Regions from separate parts of the Lentzea sp. NPDC004789 genome, predicted to be linked through region 2. Evidence: riboswitches for the same ligand, from Rfam matches in the RefSeq annotation. Region 2 holds a riboswitch; each other region holds the start of a gene.
The links. Region 2 has a riboswitch for glycine ahead of gcvP (aminomethyl-transferring glycine dehydrogenase). Riboswitches for the same ligand answer to the same signal wherever they lie in the genome.

Region 1: it holds a riboswitch for glycine, as region 2 does, so the genes downstream of both, gcvH (glycine cleavage system protein GcvH) here and gcvP (aminomethyl-transferring glycine dehydrogenase) in region 2, are expected to answer to the same signal.
Region 3: it holds a riboswitch for glycine, as region 2 does, so the genes downstream of both, gcvT (glycine cleavage system aminomethyltransferase GcvT) here and gcvP (aminomethyl-transferring glycine dehydrogenase) in region 2, are expected to answer to the same signal.

Annotation. Positions count from the first base shown of each region.
Region 1 is NZ_JBSGBE010000001.1:154,320-160,110, forward strand. It holds gene ACWEIJ_RS00680 (cytochrome P450) at 1-443, opposite strand, end outside; gene ACWEIJ_RS00685 (L-serine ammonia-lyase) at 529-1,893, opposite strand; gene gcvH (glycine cleavage system protein GcvH) at 1,897-2,277, opposite strand; glycine riboswitch at 2,340-2,432, opposite strand; gene ACWEIJ_RS00695 (alpha-L-fucosidase) at 2,572-4,827, shown strand; gene ald (alanine dehydrogenase) at 4,932-5,791, shown strand, end outside.
Region 2 is NZ_JBSGBE010000015.1:13,492-19,282, forward strand. It holds gene ACWEIJ_RS29860 (MerR family transcriptional regulator) at 1-364, shown strand, start outside; glycine riboswitch at 1,026-1,121, shown strand; gene gcvP (aminomethyl-transferring glycine dehydrogenase) at 1,284-4,175, shown strand; gene ACWEIJ_RS29870 (hypothetical protein) at 4,235-4,417, opposite strand; gene ACWEIJ_RS29875 (maleylpyruvate isomerase family mycothiol-dependent enzyme) at 4,430-5,089, opposite strand; gene ACWEIJ_RS29880 (DUF3224 domain-containing protein) at 5,092-5,469, opposite strand; gene ACWEIJ_RS29885 (helix-turn-helix transcriptional regulator) at 5,519-5,791, shown strand, end outside.
Region 3 is NZ_JBSGBE010000007.1:213,256-219,046, forward strand. It holds gene ACWEIJ_RS18575 (acyl-CoA dehydrogenase family protein) at 1-1,087, shown strand, start outside; gene ACWEIJ_RS18580 (CaiB/BaiF CoA transferase family protein) at 1,084-2,208, shown strand; gene ACWEIJ_RS18585 (hypothetical protein) at 2,528-2,725, shown strand; gene ACWEIJ_RS18590 (helix-turn-helix transcriptional regulator) at 2,890-3,384, shown strand; gene ACWEIJ_RS18595 (hypothetical protein) at 3,557-3,940, shown strand; gene ACWEIJ_RS18600 (DUF3817 domain-containing protein) at 3,955-4,257, shown strand; glycine riboswitch at 4,303-4,393, shown strand; glycine riboswitch at 4,395-4,479, shown strand; gene gcvT (glycine cleavage system aminomethyltransferase GcvT) at 4,579-5,673, shown strand; gene glyA (serine hydroxymethyltransferase) at 5,687-5,791, shown strand, end outside.

The sequences.
Region 1 (5,791 bases), on a different contig from region 2:
CGCAGGCCGAGCGCGAGCACGTTGACCGTCATGTCGAAGTCCGCCAACGGTTTCTGCTCTGCCGGTGACAGGGTGCCGATCGCGACCCGCATCACCATGGCGGGGAACGGGTCGGCGAACAGCGGCACGAAGTCGCCGTGGCCGTAGCCCGGGAAGCCGTCGATCAGGCGGTCGGCGAAGTCGCGGACCAGCGGTTCCAGCTTGGCCATCCGCCGTGCCGAGAAGGTGTCCTGAAGTGCCCTGCGCACCTGGGGATCCAGGTGGTGGGACGTGGCCGCGAAGCTCGGGTCTCTCAGCACCCGCACGACGTCGTCGTACCGGCTCACCACCCAGTAACCGTTCTCCTCGCTGAAGAACACCGGTTCGCACGCCCGGAAGTGCACGAACAGCGGGTACGGGTTCGCGATGTGCTGCGAGTTCAGAGGCTCGTACGCGGTGACCACAAGGCGCGAGTGTGGCAGCGGGCGTGCGTGACGAAAGTGCACAAGGCGCAGTTGAGACGCACGCCCGCCAAAGTGTTGTGGAAACTCAGCACTCGATGACGTTGACGGCGAGGCCGCCACGCGCGGTTTCCTTGTACTTCACCGACATGTCCTTGCCGGTGTCCCGCATGGTCTTGATGACCTTGTCCAGCGACACGAAGTGCGAGCCGTCGCCGCGCAACGCCATGCGCACCGCGGTGATCGCCTTGATCGACGCGACGGCGTTGCGCTCGATGCACGGGATCTGGACCAGGCCGCCGATCGGGTCGCAGGTCAGGCCGAGGTTGTGCTCCATGGCGATCTCGGCGGCGTTCTCGACCTGTTCCGGGGTGCCGCCGAGGACCTCGGCGAGCCCGCCCGCGGCCATCGAGCAGGCCGAGCCGACCTCGCCCTGGCAACCGACCTCGGCACCGGAGATCGAGGCGTTCTCCTTGAACAGCACGCCGATCGCACCGGCCGTGAGGAGGAACCTGACGACGCCGTCGTCGTTGGCCCCCGGCACGAACTTGGTGTAGTAGTGCAGGACCGCTGGGACGATGCCGGCCGCGCCGTTGGTCGGCGCGGTGACGACCCGGCCGCCCGCCGCGTTCTCCTCGTTGACCGCCAACGCGAAGAGCGTCACCCAGTCCATGACCCGCAGCGGGTCGGTGACGAAGTGCTCGCCCTCCAGCCGCTTGCGCATCTCGGCGGCGCGGCGGCGGACCTTGAGGCCGCCGGGCAGGACGCCCTGCTCGGTGCAGCCGCGTTCCACGCACTCCTGCATCACGTGCCAGATGTGCAGAAGTCCTTGCCGGACTTCGGCTTCCGACCGCCACGACAGCTCGTTGGCCATCATGATCTCGCTGATCGACAGACCGGTCTCCCGGCAGCGCGCGAGCAGTTCGTCGCCGGTGAGGAACGGGTGCGGCAACGGCGTGGTGTCGGGCTTGATCCGGTCGGTGCCCGAGGCGTTCTCGTCGACGACGAAACCGCCGCCGATCGAGTAGTACACGGCGTGCTCGACGGACTCGTCGCCCTTGTAGGCCTCGAAGCTCATCCCGTTGGGGTGCAACGGAAGTGACTTGCGCCGGTGCATGACGAGGTCGCGGTCGTGCACGAAGCCGATCTCGTGCACGCCGCCGAGCCGCAGCCGTCCGGTCGAGACGATCTCCTCGACGCGGACCGCCGCGACCGTCGGGTCGACCTCTTCCGGGAGGTTGCCCTCCAGGCCGAGGAAAACGGCCTTCGGGCTGCCGTGGCCGTGCCCGGTCGCGCCGAGCGAGCCGAACAGCTCGACGTGCACGCGGTCCACTTCGGACACCCGCGCCCCGAGCTTCTCGACGAACATCGCCGCCGCGCGCATCGGGCCGACGGTGTGGGAGCTGGACGGTCCGATGCCGACGGAGAACAGGTCGAAAACGCTGATCGCCACTGATCAGTCCTTGGTCAGTTCCGCGTACTTGGCAGCGGTGAGCAGGTTCTCCGCGGACTCCACGCGCACGCGGAAGAGCCAGCCCTCGCCGTAGGGGTCGTTGTTGATGATCGCCGGGTCGTCCACGACCGCGCCGTTGACCTCGATGACCTCACCGGTGACCGGGGAGAACAGGTCGCTGACGGACTTGGTGGACTCGAGCTCGCCGCACACCTCGTTCGACACGACCTTCGCGCCGACCTCGGGCAGCTGGACGAACACGATGTCGCCGAGCGCGTCGGCCGCATAGGCGGTGATGCCGCAGGTCAGCGGGTCCTGGGTGCCCGGCGTCCAGTCGACCCACTCGTGCTCGTGGGTGTAGAGCAGGTTCTCGGGGAACTCCACGGCGACTCCTCTGGCTAAGACGGCTCGGTCTGGTAACAGCCCCCTCCGCCGTGCAGAGTTGCCTACCCCGAGCGGTCTTGCTGCCTGAGAGTGTGCGGGAGCTTGCCCCTTCGGCGCCCCGACTTCTTCGTCGAGGTCTCTCCCACTCGGGTTCTGGTGCCTCACGGGCACCGCGGCCGGTCTTCAGTTCTCGAGCGCGAACGCTATGTGCGGCCACTGCCAAGTGTCAACGCGAGACGGTTGACATCGGGGAGAGCGCTGCCATGGTGAGTGCAGGCAGACATCGGAGGTCTCATGCGGAAACCGTTCATCGTCGCCTTGCTCACCACACTGGTGCTGACTCCCGTCCCCGCCGCCACGGCCGCGGCTGCACCGGCTCCGGTCACCGTCCCCATCAGCCACCTCTTCGACAACGACGGCATCGACACCGCGTCCGACCGTACCGGGAACTTCGACGGTTCCGGCTACGCTTTCCCCGCGGAGGCACTCCCGTCCGGGCAGGTCACGGCCGATGGCGTGCCGTACCTCTTCCCGGGAAATTCACAGACCAAGAACAACAACGTGGTCGCTCTCGGCCAGCGGATCGACCTGCCCCGAGGGCACTACCTGACCGTGCACCTGCTCGTGGCGTCGTCGTACGGGGCAGCCGGCGGCACCGCGACCGTGCACTACGCGGACGGGTCCTCGACGACGGGAGCGATCAGCGGACCTGACTGGTACTCGGGCAGTGGTCCGATCTCCACGCCGTTCCGGTACTCGCCCGGCGGCCGTGACGAGCACCCCGTGTCGATCGGCACCGCGCAACTGTGGGCTGATCCCCAGAAGGAGGCGGTCGCGGTCACGCTGCCGGTGACGAACCCGGCGGTGGAGGGCAAGTCCTCGCTGCACGTGTTCGCGCTGTCGGTGCAGCCGGCGGCCAAGGGACAGGTGCTCGCGGTCCGCAGCGCGCGCAGCACGACCAAGCTGCCGCGCGTGGGCGGTCAGACGATCGAGGCGACCGTCGTGAACCTCGGTGACCAGTGGGTGTCCAACATCTCCGTGAGCGCCGAGGGGCTGGGGGTGGTGACACTGCAACCGGCGTCGGTGAAACGGCTCGCGCCCGGTGAGGAGGCGCGAGTGCGGATCGGCATCCACGCCTACCGGACCGGCACGTTCGACGGGAAGGTGACGGCGCGGTCCGGCCGCGTCTCGGCGGCGCAGCACGCCAGGTTCTCCCTGGGCGTGGCCGACTACCAGGCCACAGACGCGTCGCTGGCGGCGCACGAGTCGCCGTACTGGTTCGACGACGCGAAGTTCGGGATCTTCATCCACTGGGGGCTCTACTCGGTGCCCGCGTGGTCGCCGCCGGGTGAGCAGTACGCGGAGTGGTACTGGCAGTGGATGCAGGACCCGTCGAACGCGGTGAACCCGTACCACGCGGCGACGTACGGCGAGGACTTCGCCTACGACCAGTTCATCCCGCAGTTCACCGCCGCGAAGTTCGACCCGCGCGAGTGGGTGCGGTTGTTCGAGGAGGCCGGGGCGAAGTACTACGTGCTGACCTCCAAGCACCACGAGGGTTTCGCGCTGTGGGACTCGAAGGTGTCCGGCCGGGACGCCGTCGACCTCGGCCCGCACCGCGACCTGGTGAAGGAGCTCTTCGACGCGTCGCGGAAGTACACGCCGGGCCTCAAGAACGGGCTCTACTTCTCGATGCCCGAGTGGTTCAACCCGGACAACCCGTGGAGCGGGCACGGGCCGCGCAACCCGTGGAGCGGAGCGCCCGAGCCCTACACCGGCTACCAGGCCGGACGGGACTTCGTGCGCGACTACCAGGCGCCGCAGATGACCGAGCTGGTCGACGGGTACGACCCGGACGTCATCTGGTGCGACATCGGCGGCGCCAACGACTCGCGGCGGGTGCTGGCGGACTACTTCAACAAGGCCAAGAACCGGGCGGTGCCCAAGGACGTGACGGTGGACGACCGGTGCGGCATCCCGACCCACGACTACACGACGCCGGAGTACGCGACGTACCCGAACACCGTGGTGAAGAAGTGGGAGGCCTCGCGCGGCCTCGACCCGCGCTCGTACGGGTGGAACCGGGCCACGCCGGACTCCATGTACATGACGGCGGACGAGGTGATCCGCACGCTGGTCGACACGACGTCCAAGAACGGCAACTTCCTGCTGGACATCGGCCCGCGAGCGGACGGCTCGATCCCCGAGATCATGCAGCAGCGGTTGCGCGAGACGGGCGCCTGGCTGCGCACGAACGGCGAGTCGATCTACGGCACGACGTACTGGTCGCGGATGGCCCAGCTGGGTTCGCTGCGGTTCACGATGACAACTCCTGGCCGGCCGAACGAGGCGTTCTACATCACCTCGCTGGCCCAGCCGGGGTCACAGCTCGTGGTCGACGCTCCAGTGCCGATCAAGGACGGTGACCGCGTCACGCTGCTGGGGTACGACAGGCCCCTGAAATGGACCCGATCGGGTGGAAAACTCGTGGTCGACGTGCCTGCGGGCGTCGGCGAGCACGCATGGGTGTTCAAAGTGGCTTTGTCCTGACGGAACAACCGCACAGTGACCGGATAGTGCGATCCGCACGGTGACATGACCTTCCGGCTGCCTCAGATTGTTGAACAGAGGCCAGCCCGATCGGAGGAGTCACCGTGCGGATCGCAGTTCCCCGCGAGATCAAGAACCACGAGTACCGCGTCGCCCTCACCCCGGCGGGCGCTCACGAGCTGACCAGCCGCGGCCACGACGTGTTCGTCGAGCAGGGTGCCGGTCTGGGTTCCGCGATCACGGACGAGGAGTACCTCGCCGCGGGCGCCAAGATCCTCGCTTCCGCCGACGACGTGTGGGCCGAGGGCGACATGGTCCTCAAGGTCAAGGAGCCCATCGCCGAGGAGTACCCGCGGCTGCGCGCCGGCCAGACCCTCTTCACGTACCTGCACCTCGCCGCCGACAAGCCGCTGACCGAGGCGCTGCTCGCGTCCGGCACCACGGCCATCGCCTACGAGACCGTGCAGCTGCCCAACCGCGCGCTGCCGCTGCTCGCCCCGATGTCCGAGGTCGCGGGCCGCCTCGCCCCGCAGGTCGGCGCGTTCTCCCTGATGAAGCCCTCCGGCGGCCGCGGCGTGCTGCCCGGTGGCGTCCCCGGCGTCGCCCCGGCCCGCGTGGTCGTGATCGGCGGTGGCGTGGCGGGCGTCAACGCCGCCACCATCGCCGTCGGCATGGGTGCGGACGTGCAGATCCTGGACACCAACGTCGACCGCCTCCGTCAGATCGACGCCCAGTTCCAGGGCCGTCTGCGCACGCTGGCCTCCAACTCGTTCGCCATCGAGCAGGCCGTCCGCGAGGCCGACCTGGTGATCGGCGCCGTGCTGGTGCCCGGTGCCGCCGCACCGAAGCTCGTGTCGAACGCGCTGGTCGCCGACATGAAGCCGGGCTCCGTGCTCGTCGACATCGCCATCGACCAGGGCGGTTGCTTCGAGGACTCCCGTCCGACCACGCACGCCCAGCCGAC
Region 2 (5,791 bases):
GCGGTTGTACTCCTTCAAGGACATCCTGGTCCTCAAGGTCGTGAAACGACTGCTGGACACCGGTGTCTCGTTGCAGAACATCAGGGTCGCGGTCGACCACCTGCGCCGCCGCGGCGTGCAGGACCTGGCGAAGATCACGCTCTTCTCCGACGGCACGACCGTCTACGAGTGCACCTCGCCGGAGGAGGTCGTCGACCTGTTGCAGGGCGGTCAGGGCGTGTTCGGCATCGCGGTGTCCGGTGCGATGCGCGAGATCAGCGGCACGATCCACGAGTTCCCGGCCGAACGCGCGGACGGCGTGGAAATCGCTCCCATGACGGAGGACGAACTGGCCCGCCGCCGCCGCGAGCGCGCCACAGGCTGACCCTCCCCCGCCTCCCGCCCCGCACGCGGGGACCCCACGTACTCCAGGAGAGTACGAAAGCTCCCCGCGTACCCATGTGCGTGCTCGCGCGCGACAGGCGGAGGCCCTGTCGTTCGGTTCGCACGCGGGGACCTCGCGTACTCCAGGAGAGTACGAAAGCTCCCCGCGTGCACATATGCGTGCTCGCGCGCGACAGACTGAGGCCTTGCTGTTCGGTTCGCACGTGGGGACCTCGCGTACTGCAGTGGAGTACGAAAGCTCCCCGCGTGCACATGTGCGTGGTCGCGCGCGACAGGCTGGGGCCCTGTCGTTCGGTTCGTACGTAGGGACCTTGCGTACTGCAGGAGAGTACGAAAGCTCCCCGCGTGTGCGTGTGTGTGGTCGCGCGCGACGGGCTGGGGCCCTGTCGTTCGGTTCGCACGTGGGGACCTCGCGTACTGCAGTGGAGTACGAAAGCTCCCCGCGTGTGCGTGTGTGTGGTCGCGCGCGACGGGCTGGGGCCTTGGTGTTCGGTTCGTACGTGGGGACCTTGCGTACTGCAGGAGAGTACGAAAGCTCCCCGCGTGCCGTTTCCGGGACTTCGGGGTGGCCTCGCCTGAGACGTAGGTCGCGCCGCAGGGACTAGCGGGGCTGCCTGCGGGTATTCTTCGCGGGTAGTCGCTGAACTCAGGCGGGAGAGACCGGGCCCCGAGTCCGGCGCCGAAGGAGCAATTCCCTCCCCGGGAACCTCTCAGGCACCCAGGACCGCGTGAGCGAGACGCCTCTGGAAAGTGGACCGCAGAAGTGTTTTCCGCGGTCCCGCCGACGGTGAAAGCCCCAGTCACGGCAGGGGTGAACCTCTCAGGCGCCCTTCGGGGTACGGACAGAGCGGGGAGGGCACCAGGACACGTGTGCCCTTAAGGCCCCCCGGAGGCGTTAGATGACGCAGGACCGCATTCCGCTCGCCGCTCTTGAGCACGGCACCCCGTTCGCCGACCGCCACGTCGGTCCGCGGCCCGCCGAACTCGCGCGCATCCTCGACGTCATCGGCGTCGGGTCGCTGGAGGAGCTGGCGCAGCACGCGGTGCCGTCGTCCATTCACGAGCGCGACCTCGTGCTGGACCTGCCCGCCCCGGCGACCGAGACCGAGGCGCTGGCCGAGCTGCGCGAGCTCGCGGCGCAGAACCGGCCGATGACCCAGATGATCGGTCTCGGCTACTACGACACCGTCACGCCGGGCGTGATCCTGCGCAACGTCCTCGAAAGCCCCGCCTGGTACACCGCGTACACGCCGTACCAGCCGGAGATCTCGCAGGGACGGTTGGAAGCCCTGCTGAACTTCCAGACCATGGTCGGCGACCTGACCGGCCTGCCGGTGGCGAACGCGTCCATGCTGGACGAGTCGACCGCCGCCGCCGAGGCGATGACGCTGGTGCGCCGCGCGGGCCGCTCCAAGTCGAACAAGTTCGTCGTGGACGCCGACACGCTGCCGCAGACGCTGGCCGTCATCGAGACGCGCGCCGAGCCGCTGGACATCGAGATCGTCGTCGCCGACCTGTCGCAGGGCATCGAGGGGCTCGGCCTGGGCGGGGACTTCTTCGGCGTGCTGCTGTCGTACCCCGGCGCTTCCGGTGTGGTGCGTGACCAGAAGGCGCTCATCGAGGAGATCCACGCCGCCGGTGCGCAGGCCGTCGTGGCCGCCGACCTGCTCGCGTTGACGCTGCTGCGCGCGCCGGGCGAGATCGGCGCGGACGTCGTCATCGGCACGACGCAGCGCTTCGGCGTGCCGATCGGGTTCGGTGGCCCGCACGCCGGCTACATGGCCGTCCGGTCCGGCTTGGAGCGTCAGCTGCCCGGTCGTCTCGTCGGTGTGTCCGTCGACGCCGACGGCTCGCTGGCCTACCGCCTGGCGCTGCAGACGCGTGAGCAGCACATCCGCCGGGAGAAGGCCACGTCGAACATCTGCACCGCGCAGGTGTTGCTCGCCGTGATCGCCTCGATGTACGCGGTCTACCACGGTCCCGAGGGTCTGCGGGCGATCGCGACCCGCGTGCACCGCATGGCCACCGTGCTCGCCACCGGCCTGTGCGAGGCCGGTCTGGACGTCGTGCACGGCGAGTTCTTCGACACCGTCCAGGTGCGCGTCGAAGGCCAGGCCGCCGCTGTGGTCGAGAAGGCTCGTGCGGCCGGCATCAACCTGCGCCAGGTCGACGCCGACGTCGTGGCCATCGCCTGCGACGAGAAGACGACGCGCGCGCACCTCGTCGCGGTGTGGGAGGCGTTCGGTGTCACCGGGTCCGATGTGGACGCGATCGACGCCGACACCGCCGACGGCATCCCGGCCGACCTGCGCCGCACGTCCGACTACCTGACCCACCCGGTCTTCCACGCGCACCGCTCCGAGACCGCGCTGCTGCGCTACCTGCGCGCGTTGTCGGACAAGGACGTCGCGCTCGACCGCAGCATGATCCCGCTCGGCTCGTGCACGATGAAGCTGAACGCGACCGCGGAGATGGAGTCCATCACGTGGCCGGAGTTCTCGACGCTGCACCCGTTCGCGCCCGTCGAGGACGCCAAGGGCCTGCTGAAGATCGTCTCGGACCTGGAGGCGTGGCTCGCCGAGGTCACCGGCTACGACGCGGTGTCGCTGCAGCCCAACGCCGGTTCGCAGGGTGAGTTCGCCGGTCTGCTGGCGATCCGCGCCTACCACCGCGCCAACGGCAACGCCGACCGCGACGTCTGCCTGATCCCGTCGTCCGCGCACGGCACCAACGCCGCGTCCGCCGTCATGGCCGGCATGCGCGTCGTCGTCGTGAAGTGCGACGACAAGGGCAACATCGACATGGGTCACCTGCGCGAGACGGTCGCCGAGCACGCCGACGACCTCGCCGCGATCATGATCACCTACCCGTCGACCCACGGCGTGTACGAGGACACCGTCCGCGAGGTCTGCGGCCTGGTCCACGACGCGGGCGGCCAGGTGTACGTCGACGGCGCGAACCTCAACGCGCTGATCGGCCTCGCCCGCTACGGCAAGTTCGGGTCGGACGTCTCGCACCTGAACCTGCACAAGACGTTCTGCATCCCGCACGGCGGCGGTGGCCCCGGCGTCGGCCCGATCGGCGTGCGCGCGCACCTCGCGCCGTTCCTGCCGAACCACCCGCTGCAGCCCACCGCGGGCCCGGAGACGGGCGTGGGCCCGATCAGCGCCGCTCCGTGGGGGTCCGCGTCGATCCTGCCGATCTCGTGGGCCTACGTGCGGATGATGGGCGGCGACGGCCTGCGCCGCGCCACCCTGACCGCCGTGGCCGCCGCGAACTACGTGGCGCGCCGCCTCGACGAGCACTACCCGGTCCTTTACACCGGTGAGGGCGGTTTCGTGGCCCACGAGTGCATCCTCGACCTGCGCCCGATCACCAAGGCCACCGGCGTGACGGTGGACGACGTGGCCAAGCGGCTCGCCGACTACGGCCTGCACGCGCCGACGATGTCGTTCCCGGTCGCCGGCACCCTGATGGTCGAGCCGACCGAGTCCGAGGACCTGGCCGAGATCGACAGGTTCATCGACGCCATGATCGCCATCAAGCGCGAGATCGACCGCGTCGGTGCGGGCGAGTGGCCCGTCGAGGACAACCCGCTGCGCAACGCCCCGCACACCGCGGCCTGCGTGACCGTCGGCGAGTGGAACCACCCGTACACCCGTGAGGAGGCCGTCTACCCGGCCGGTACGGGCGCTCCGAAGATCTGGCCGCCGGTCCGCCGCATCGACGGCGCGAAGGGCGACCGCAACCTGGTCTGCTCCTGCCCGCCGCTCTCGGCGTACGGCAGCTGACCTGTGTTCAACGGAAACGGGCGCACTCGGGGGTGCGCCCGTTTCTCATACCGCTGATCTCACCCCGCTGACGGGCAGGCGGGGTCGCCGCAGTCCTCGTCCTCGCGCAGCCCCGGCTTGGTGAGGTCGTGCTCGAACGCGTAGTGGAAGCACTCGGGGTGCATGCGCTCGAACAGCTCGAAGTCCTCCTGGCCGAGGTCGACGGGTTCGCCGCAGCGCTGGCAGATCTGGTCCTCTGACACGGCGAGATCGTCTCACTCGCAGAACGGCTCTGGCCGGTGCCGTCCGAACAGCGCGAGGGCGGCGATCCATGTGTCCGGGTCACCGTCCCAGTCCAGCGCCTTGATCTGGTCCACCGACCGCCGTCCGCCGATGGCCCGCATCAGCTCGAACGACGTCGTGCGCAACGTCCCGGCCGGCTCACCGTGCCCGAGCACGCGGTCGCCGTGCTCCAGCACGATCCGCAGTGCCGGCACCCCGTTCTCCCGCATCCGCTGATCGAGCTGCTGCAACGGTTTCGTGAGCGCCGACCGCACCGCGACGCCGTCCCGGTCGCCTGGCACGCCCAGCGCGGCGCGGAGGTCGTGCTCGTGCTGCACGATCTCGGCGATCAGCACGGACCCCATGGGCGTGTCGAACAACGGCGCCGCCAGCTCCCGGTTCGCGTCCCACTCCGCGAAGGCGTCGTCCAGCGAGTTGTCCCGGCGGTCGCGCACCTGCCGTTCGCCCCACTCGCCGGTCTCGACACCGTCGAACCGGCGGTCCACGAAGTCGCGCAGACCGCCGGCGAGGTGCGCCACCACGTCCTTGACCGACCAGCCCGGTGTCGCCGCGACGGGTGTCTGCGGGTCACGGCCCTCAACGAGCGAGGTGATCCGTTGGCGGGCCGCGTCGTAGACGGGGGCGTTGGTCATGATCAGACCTCGTACTCCAGGGTGTAGGTACCGCTGCCATCCTCCGCCCAGTCGACGGTGGCCGCACCTTTCGCGCCCGCGTACTTGCCGGTGCCGTCGACGATCTCGATGACGGCCTCGACACCGGTCCGGTAGGCGCCGACGTGCCGCAGCACCAGCGTGCCGTCGTCGGCCGCGATCTCCTCCAGCGCGGTCGTCCAGGCCACGTCGTCGCTGTAGTACATGAGGTAGCGGCACTGCGAGACGCCGCTGACGTCGCCCGCGTACGAGAACGAGACGTGCGCCTCGGTGAGCTTGCGGCCCTCGACCTCCTTGTAGGAACGGCCGTCCCAGGTGTTCTCGTCCCAGCTCTTCACTTCGATGCTTCCGGTTGCCTTCATGAGAACCACTCTGCTGGCAGAAACTGACAGTTCGTGTCAGGTTTACGGCATGAAATCCAGCCGGCTCATCCAGGTGCTCCTGCTGCTGCAGTCGAGGGGCCGGATGACGGCCGACGAACTGGCGGCCGAGCTGGAGGTCTCGCCGCGCACGATCTACCGCGACGTCGAGTCGCTGAGCGCCGCCGGCATCCCCGTCTACGCCGACCGCGGCCCCAGCGGCGGCTACCGGCTGATCGACGGCTACCGCACCCGCCTGACCGGGCTGACCGGCGCGGAGGCCCAGTCGCTGTTCCTCGCCGGCCTGCCGGGCCCGGCCGAGGAG
Region 3 (5,791 bases), on a different contig from region 2:
CGGGCTCGCCCGCACGTTCATGGAGAAGGAGGTCGCGCCGCACCAGGAACGCTTCGCCGAGCAGAAGCAGGTCGACCGGGACCTGTGGCGCAAGGCCGGCGACCTCGGCCTGCTGTGCCTGAGCATCCCCGAGGAGTACGGAGGCGGCGGCGGCACGTTCGCGCACGAGGCCGTGCTGCTCGAAGAACAGGCGCGCGCCGGTGACAGCGCCTGGGGCAACAGCGTGCACAGCGGGATCGTCGCCCACTACCTCAACTCCTACGGTTCGCAGGAGCAGAAGCGGCGCTGGCTGCCCAAGCTCGCGTCCGGCGAGTACGTCGGCGCGATCGCGATGACCGAACCCGGTGCGGGCTCCGACCTCCAGGGCATCCGCACGAAGGCGATCCGCGAGGGCGACGATTACGTCGTCAACGGCTCGAAGACGTTCATCACGAACGGCGTGCAGGCCGACCTCGTGATCGTGGTCGCGAAGACCGACCCGGCGCAGGGCGCGCAGGGCATCTCGCTGATCGTGGTGGAGAACGGCATCCGGCGCGGCCGCGTGCTCGACAAGGCCGGCATGAAGGGCCAGGACACCGCCGAGCTGTTCTTCGACGACGTGCGCGTGCCCGTCGCGAACCTGCTGGGCGAGCAGGAGGGCCTCGGGTTCGTCCAGCTCATGCAGCAGCTGCCGCAGGAACGCCTGATCATCGGCGTCTGCTGCGTCGCGGGCATCGAGGCCGCCGTCGACGTGACGCTGAAGTACGTGAAGGAGCGCACGGCGTTCGGCAAGGAGCTGATCAAGTTCCAGAACACCAGGTTCAAACTCGCCGAGTGCGCCACCGAGGCGGCCGTGACCAGGGCGTTCATCGACGAGTGCATCGAGAAGCACCTGCGCGGCGAACTGGACGTGCCGACCGCGGCGATGGCGAAGTGGTGGGCCAGCGACCGGCTCGGCAAGGTCGTCGACGAGTGCGTGCAGCTCTTCGGCGGCTACGGCTACATGAACGAGTACCCGATCGCACGTGCCTGGTCCGACGCCCGCGTGCAGCGGATCTTCGGCGGCACGAACGAGATCATGAAGGAAATCATCGCGAGGTCCCTGTGAGTGGGCCTCTCGCGGGACTTCGCGTCGTCGAGCTCGCCGGCCTCGCGCCCGCGCCGTTCGGCTGCATGGTGCTCGCCGACCTCGGCGCGGAGGTGATCCAGGTGCACAAACCGGGGAGCCGCCCGACGGTCCCCGGCGACTTCCTGACCCGCAACCGGCGCTCGGTCGCGATCGACACCCGCAGGCCCGAGGGCGCCGAGCTGGTGCTGCGGCTGGTCGAACGCTCGGACGTGCTGGTGGAGGGCTTCCGGCCGGGCGTCACCGAACGGCTGGGCATCGGTCCGGCGCAGTGCCTCGCGCGCAACCCGCGCCTCATCTACGGGCGCATGACCGGCTGGGGTCAGGACGGGCCGCTGTCCGACCGGGCCGGGCACGACATCAACTACATCGCCGTCGCGGGCGCGCTGGAGCCGCTCGGACGCGCCGGTGGCCCACCGTCGTTCCCGATCAACCTGCTCGGCGACTTCGGCGGGGGAGGGCTGCTGCTGGCCGTCGGCGTGCTCGCCGCACTGTACGAACGGGAGCGTTCCGGGCGCGGCCAGGTCGTCGACGCGGCGATGGTCGACGGGGCGGCGCTGCTCACGACGTTCCTGCACGGGATGCGGTCCGCGGGCATGTGGCAGGGCGGCCGCGGGGAGAACCTGCTCGACGGCGGCGTGCCGTTCTACGACATCTATGAGGCCGCGGACGGGAAGTACGTGGCCGTCGGGGCGTTGGAGGAGAGGTTCTACGCCGACCTCGTGCGCGTGCTGGGCCTGGCGGACGCGCCGTCGCGCGACGACCCGGCGAACTGGCCTGAGCTGCGGGAACGCATCGCGGCGGCGGTGAAGACCCGTTCCAGGGACGAGTGGGCCGACCTCGCGCGGGACACCGACGCGTGCCTGGCACCCGTGCTGACGCCCGAGGAGGCGACGCGGCATCCGTACAACGCGGCGCGGGCCACGTTCGTGGACGTCTCCGGCGCCCAGCACCCGGCGCCGGCGCCCCGCTTCGACCGCACCCCGACGTCGGTTCCGACGGCTCCGGTTTCGACCGGCGCGAACACCGGGGAAGTGCTTGCCGACATGGGTGTGGCGGATGCCCAAATTATGGAACTGCGTCGGTCAGGAGTTATTGGATGAATGCCTGGGTGCGCATTAATAAGGACACGACGGGGTGACAGAGCGTGATGCCGGGTGGTCGGCATCCGGGTGAGGCCCGGTGCAACAGTGTCTGGTCCAAGCTGTGGGATGCGAGGGTGTCCGTGTTCACCTCGTGCCCAGGACATCGGCGCTGCACATCGCCCTCTTTAGCCGCCATTCGGGTGACATTCCCCGTCGCGCAGGCGTGCGTGGCTGGTGGATCCTGACCCCAGTTGGGCGTGGTCGTTGTTCATCGCACGGGTGAATGAGGGACCATGTCGAGTGACACGGGCGGTCCGCCGCCCCACCTGTGACCGACATGGACGGAGAGGTACCTGTGAACCTCAAGAAGGTGCTAGTGCTGGCGGGCGTCGCGCTGGTGCTGTTCCTCCTGATCACCCGGCCCCAGGAGTCCGCTGCCGCGGTCCAGACGGTGCTCGGCTGGCTGCGGCAGGGCGCGGAGTCGATCATCACCTTCATCAGGAGCCTCTTCGGGACGGCCACCCCGATCAGCTAGTGACAGCGGGTGATCCTCGGCCATTCGCGTTGAGCCGGATGGGTGGAATGAGGCCAATCACGCACTGGTAACGGGTGTTCTGGGGATTCAGGGTCTGGCGATTGTCAGACCTACCGAATACCTTCCGCTGCAATGGCCGATCCCCGACCGACGAGGAGGCATGGATGGTCGAGGACTCCGGGGTCCACGAGCTGTTGAAGCAGTGGGCGGCTGAACGGTCTGATGACGCAGAGATGCAGGAGGTGAACCGGATCAAGAACGCGTGGCTCGCGGAGGCTCCCCCCTCGGCGCCCGGCATCCCCGTGCAGCGGGGAGGCAACAAGGGCGGGTCGCGTGGCTTGGTCAAGGTCGACTCGGCGGATCCGGCCTACGTGGCCGCGATGCGCAAGCGGGCGCCGGAGGCACCCGAGGCACTGCTCGCCGCCGCGGCGAGCTACTGGCAGCTGGTGGGCGACGTCGCCGAGGCCGAGCAGTGGTGGGACGCGGGCATCAGCCCGTTGGACCAGCGCGCGCTCGACTACCGCGCGGCTGGGCTCACGCCTGCCGACCTCGGACGGCGCTTGGGTCCGATGACGGTTCTCCAGCACCTTCGCCGCGGTTCCGCCGCTGCCTGGTGCGTCGCACGTCTGCAGAGGCAGCGCCGGGACGGCGTGGCGTAGTAGGAACGGGGCTCCACGATTGGGGCCCCCTTGTTCGCGGAAATCGCTCACCTCGATCGTTCCGCGTGTCTTGTGGGGGCCGAGCCCTCACACCCCAGCCGGGGGCGAGCCCCCGGACCCCCAACCGGGTCGGCCTCCTTGTCGGAGGCCTCACCCAAGTAGTCTTGAGGTCGTGCGCGGCCTCCTCACCCCCCAGCGAATCTTGATCGGGCTCGGTTGCCTGGTCGCTCTGATCGCCTGTTGCGGGCTCGCGTACTGGCAGTGGCAGCGCTTCGAGTCCGCCAGCGGCACGTTCCAGAACCTCGGTTACGTGCTCCAGTGGCCGCTCTTCGGCCTCTTCCCGGCCTTCATGGTGTGGCGCTTCCGCCGCTTGGCGCGCCAGCGCCGTGACGAGCCTCTCTCCGCACCGGAGCCGGTTGGACCCGCCGCGACGCCGGTGACTACCGTTGACGCCGTCAAACCCGCGCCTGTCGAGCAGTTCGACGACGAAGAAGACGCGGAGCTCGCGGCCTACAACCGCATGCTCGCGGACCTCAACGCGCGGGACGGTCGCTGAACGAAGGCGGGCAGATGAAGGGTGCGTTGACCCGGTTCCGGGTCATGGCTTACGTGGTCGGTGTCTTCCTGCTGCTGTTGTGCGTGGCGATGGTGCTCAAGTACGCCGCGGACATGGGCCAGTTCATGAAGGTCGTCGGCCCGATCCACGGCTTCCTCTACGCCATCTACCTGGTGATTTCCGTCGACCTGGCGCTGAAGCTGCGCTGGTCGATGAAGGGCACCGCCCTCGTGCTGCTCGCCGGGACGATCCCGTTCCTGTCGTTCTGGGCGGAGCGCAAGGTGGTCGAGAAGACGGCGCAGGGCGTGCCGCTGTGACGTTTGGCCTGCTAGCGTCTGGGGCTACCAACTGAACACGGCCGTCGATGTCGCGCGGGAGAGCTCCGTTGAGTCGGAGCGCCGAAGGAGCAACTCCTCCCCGGAATCTCTCAGGCACAGATACCGCACGACGAAGGCAACTCTGGAAAGCAGGCCCATCGGCCTCGCCCACGGTGCAAGCCACTCCGGTGGCGAAGCTCTCAGGCTCATGACAGAGGGGGAGGCTCGCTCAGATGAGGAGTCTCTGATGGACCGTGTCATTCTTCTGTTGCCTCAGCCGGCCCCGTCCGGCTCTTCGGCGCACCCTGGAGGAGCGTTCTGATGTCCCGCCTCACGCCTCTGAACGCCGAGCACGAGCAGCTCGGCGCGATGTTCACCGACTTCGCGGGCTGGCGGATGCCGCTGCGCTACTCCAGCGAGCTCGCTGAGCACCACGCCGTGCGCACCACCGCCGGCCTGTTCGACCTCACGCACATGGGTGAGATCGTGCTGACCGGACCGCAGGCGGGCGAGGCGCTCGACCACGCGCTGGTCGGCCACATCTCGGCGCTCGCGGTCGGCAAGGCGCGCTACACGATGATCACGCAGGCCGACGGCGGTGTGATCGACGACCTGATCGTGTACCGGTTGGGCGACGAGGAGTTCATGGTCGTCGCGAACGCCTCGAACGCCCAGGTGGTCGCCGACGCCCTCGTCGAGCGCGCGGCCGGGTTCGACACCGTTGTGACGGACAAGTCCACCGACTACGCGTTGATCGCGATCCAGGGTCCGAAGTCCGTGGAGATCCTTTCCGGACTGACCGACACCGACCTCTCGACGGTCAAGTACTACGCGTCCTACCCGTCGAAGGTCGCGGGCGTCGACGCGCTGCTGGCCCGCACGGGTTACACGGGCGAGGAGGGCTTCGAGCTGTTCCTCGCGCCCGCCGACGCCGCCGCCGTCTGGAACGCGCTGCTGTCCGCGGGCGAGGCGCACGAGCTCAGGCCGTGCGGGCTCGGCTGCCGCGACACGTTGCGCCTCGAAGCCGGAATGCCCTTGTACGGCAACGAGTTGACCACGTCGCTGACCCCGTACCACGCGAACCTCGGCCGCGTCGTGAAGCTCGACAAGCCGGGCGACTTCGTGGGCCGCGACGCGCTGACCAAGGTCGCGGAGTCCGGTGTGGACTCGGTCCTGGTCGGGCTGAAGACGCCGGAGCGCCGCGCCCCGCGGCACGGTTACGCGGTGCTGAACGGCGACGAGGTGGTCGGCGAGGTCACCTCGGGTGCCCTGTCCCCGACGCTCGGCTACTCGGTCGCCATGGCCTACGTGACGAAGGACAGTGCCGAGCCCGGCACCCAACTGCTGGTGGACGTCCGCGGCAAGAAGCAGCCGGTCGAGGTCGTCGCACTTCCGTTCTACAAGCGCGCCAAGTAGGGAGTTCTTCCAGATGTCCGACCAGTTCAACGCCTCCCTCGCGGAGTACGACCCCGAGGTCGCCGAGGCCGTTGCGGCCGAGCTGGCGCGCCAGCAGGGCACCCTCGAGATGATCGCC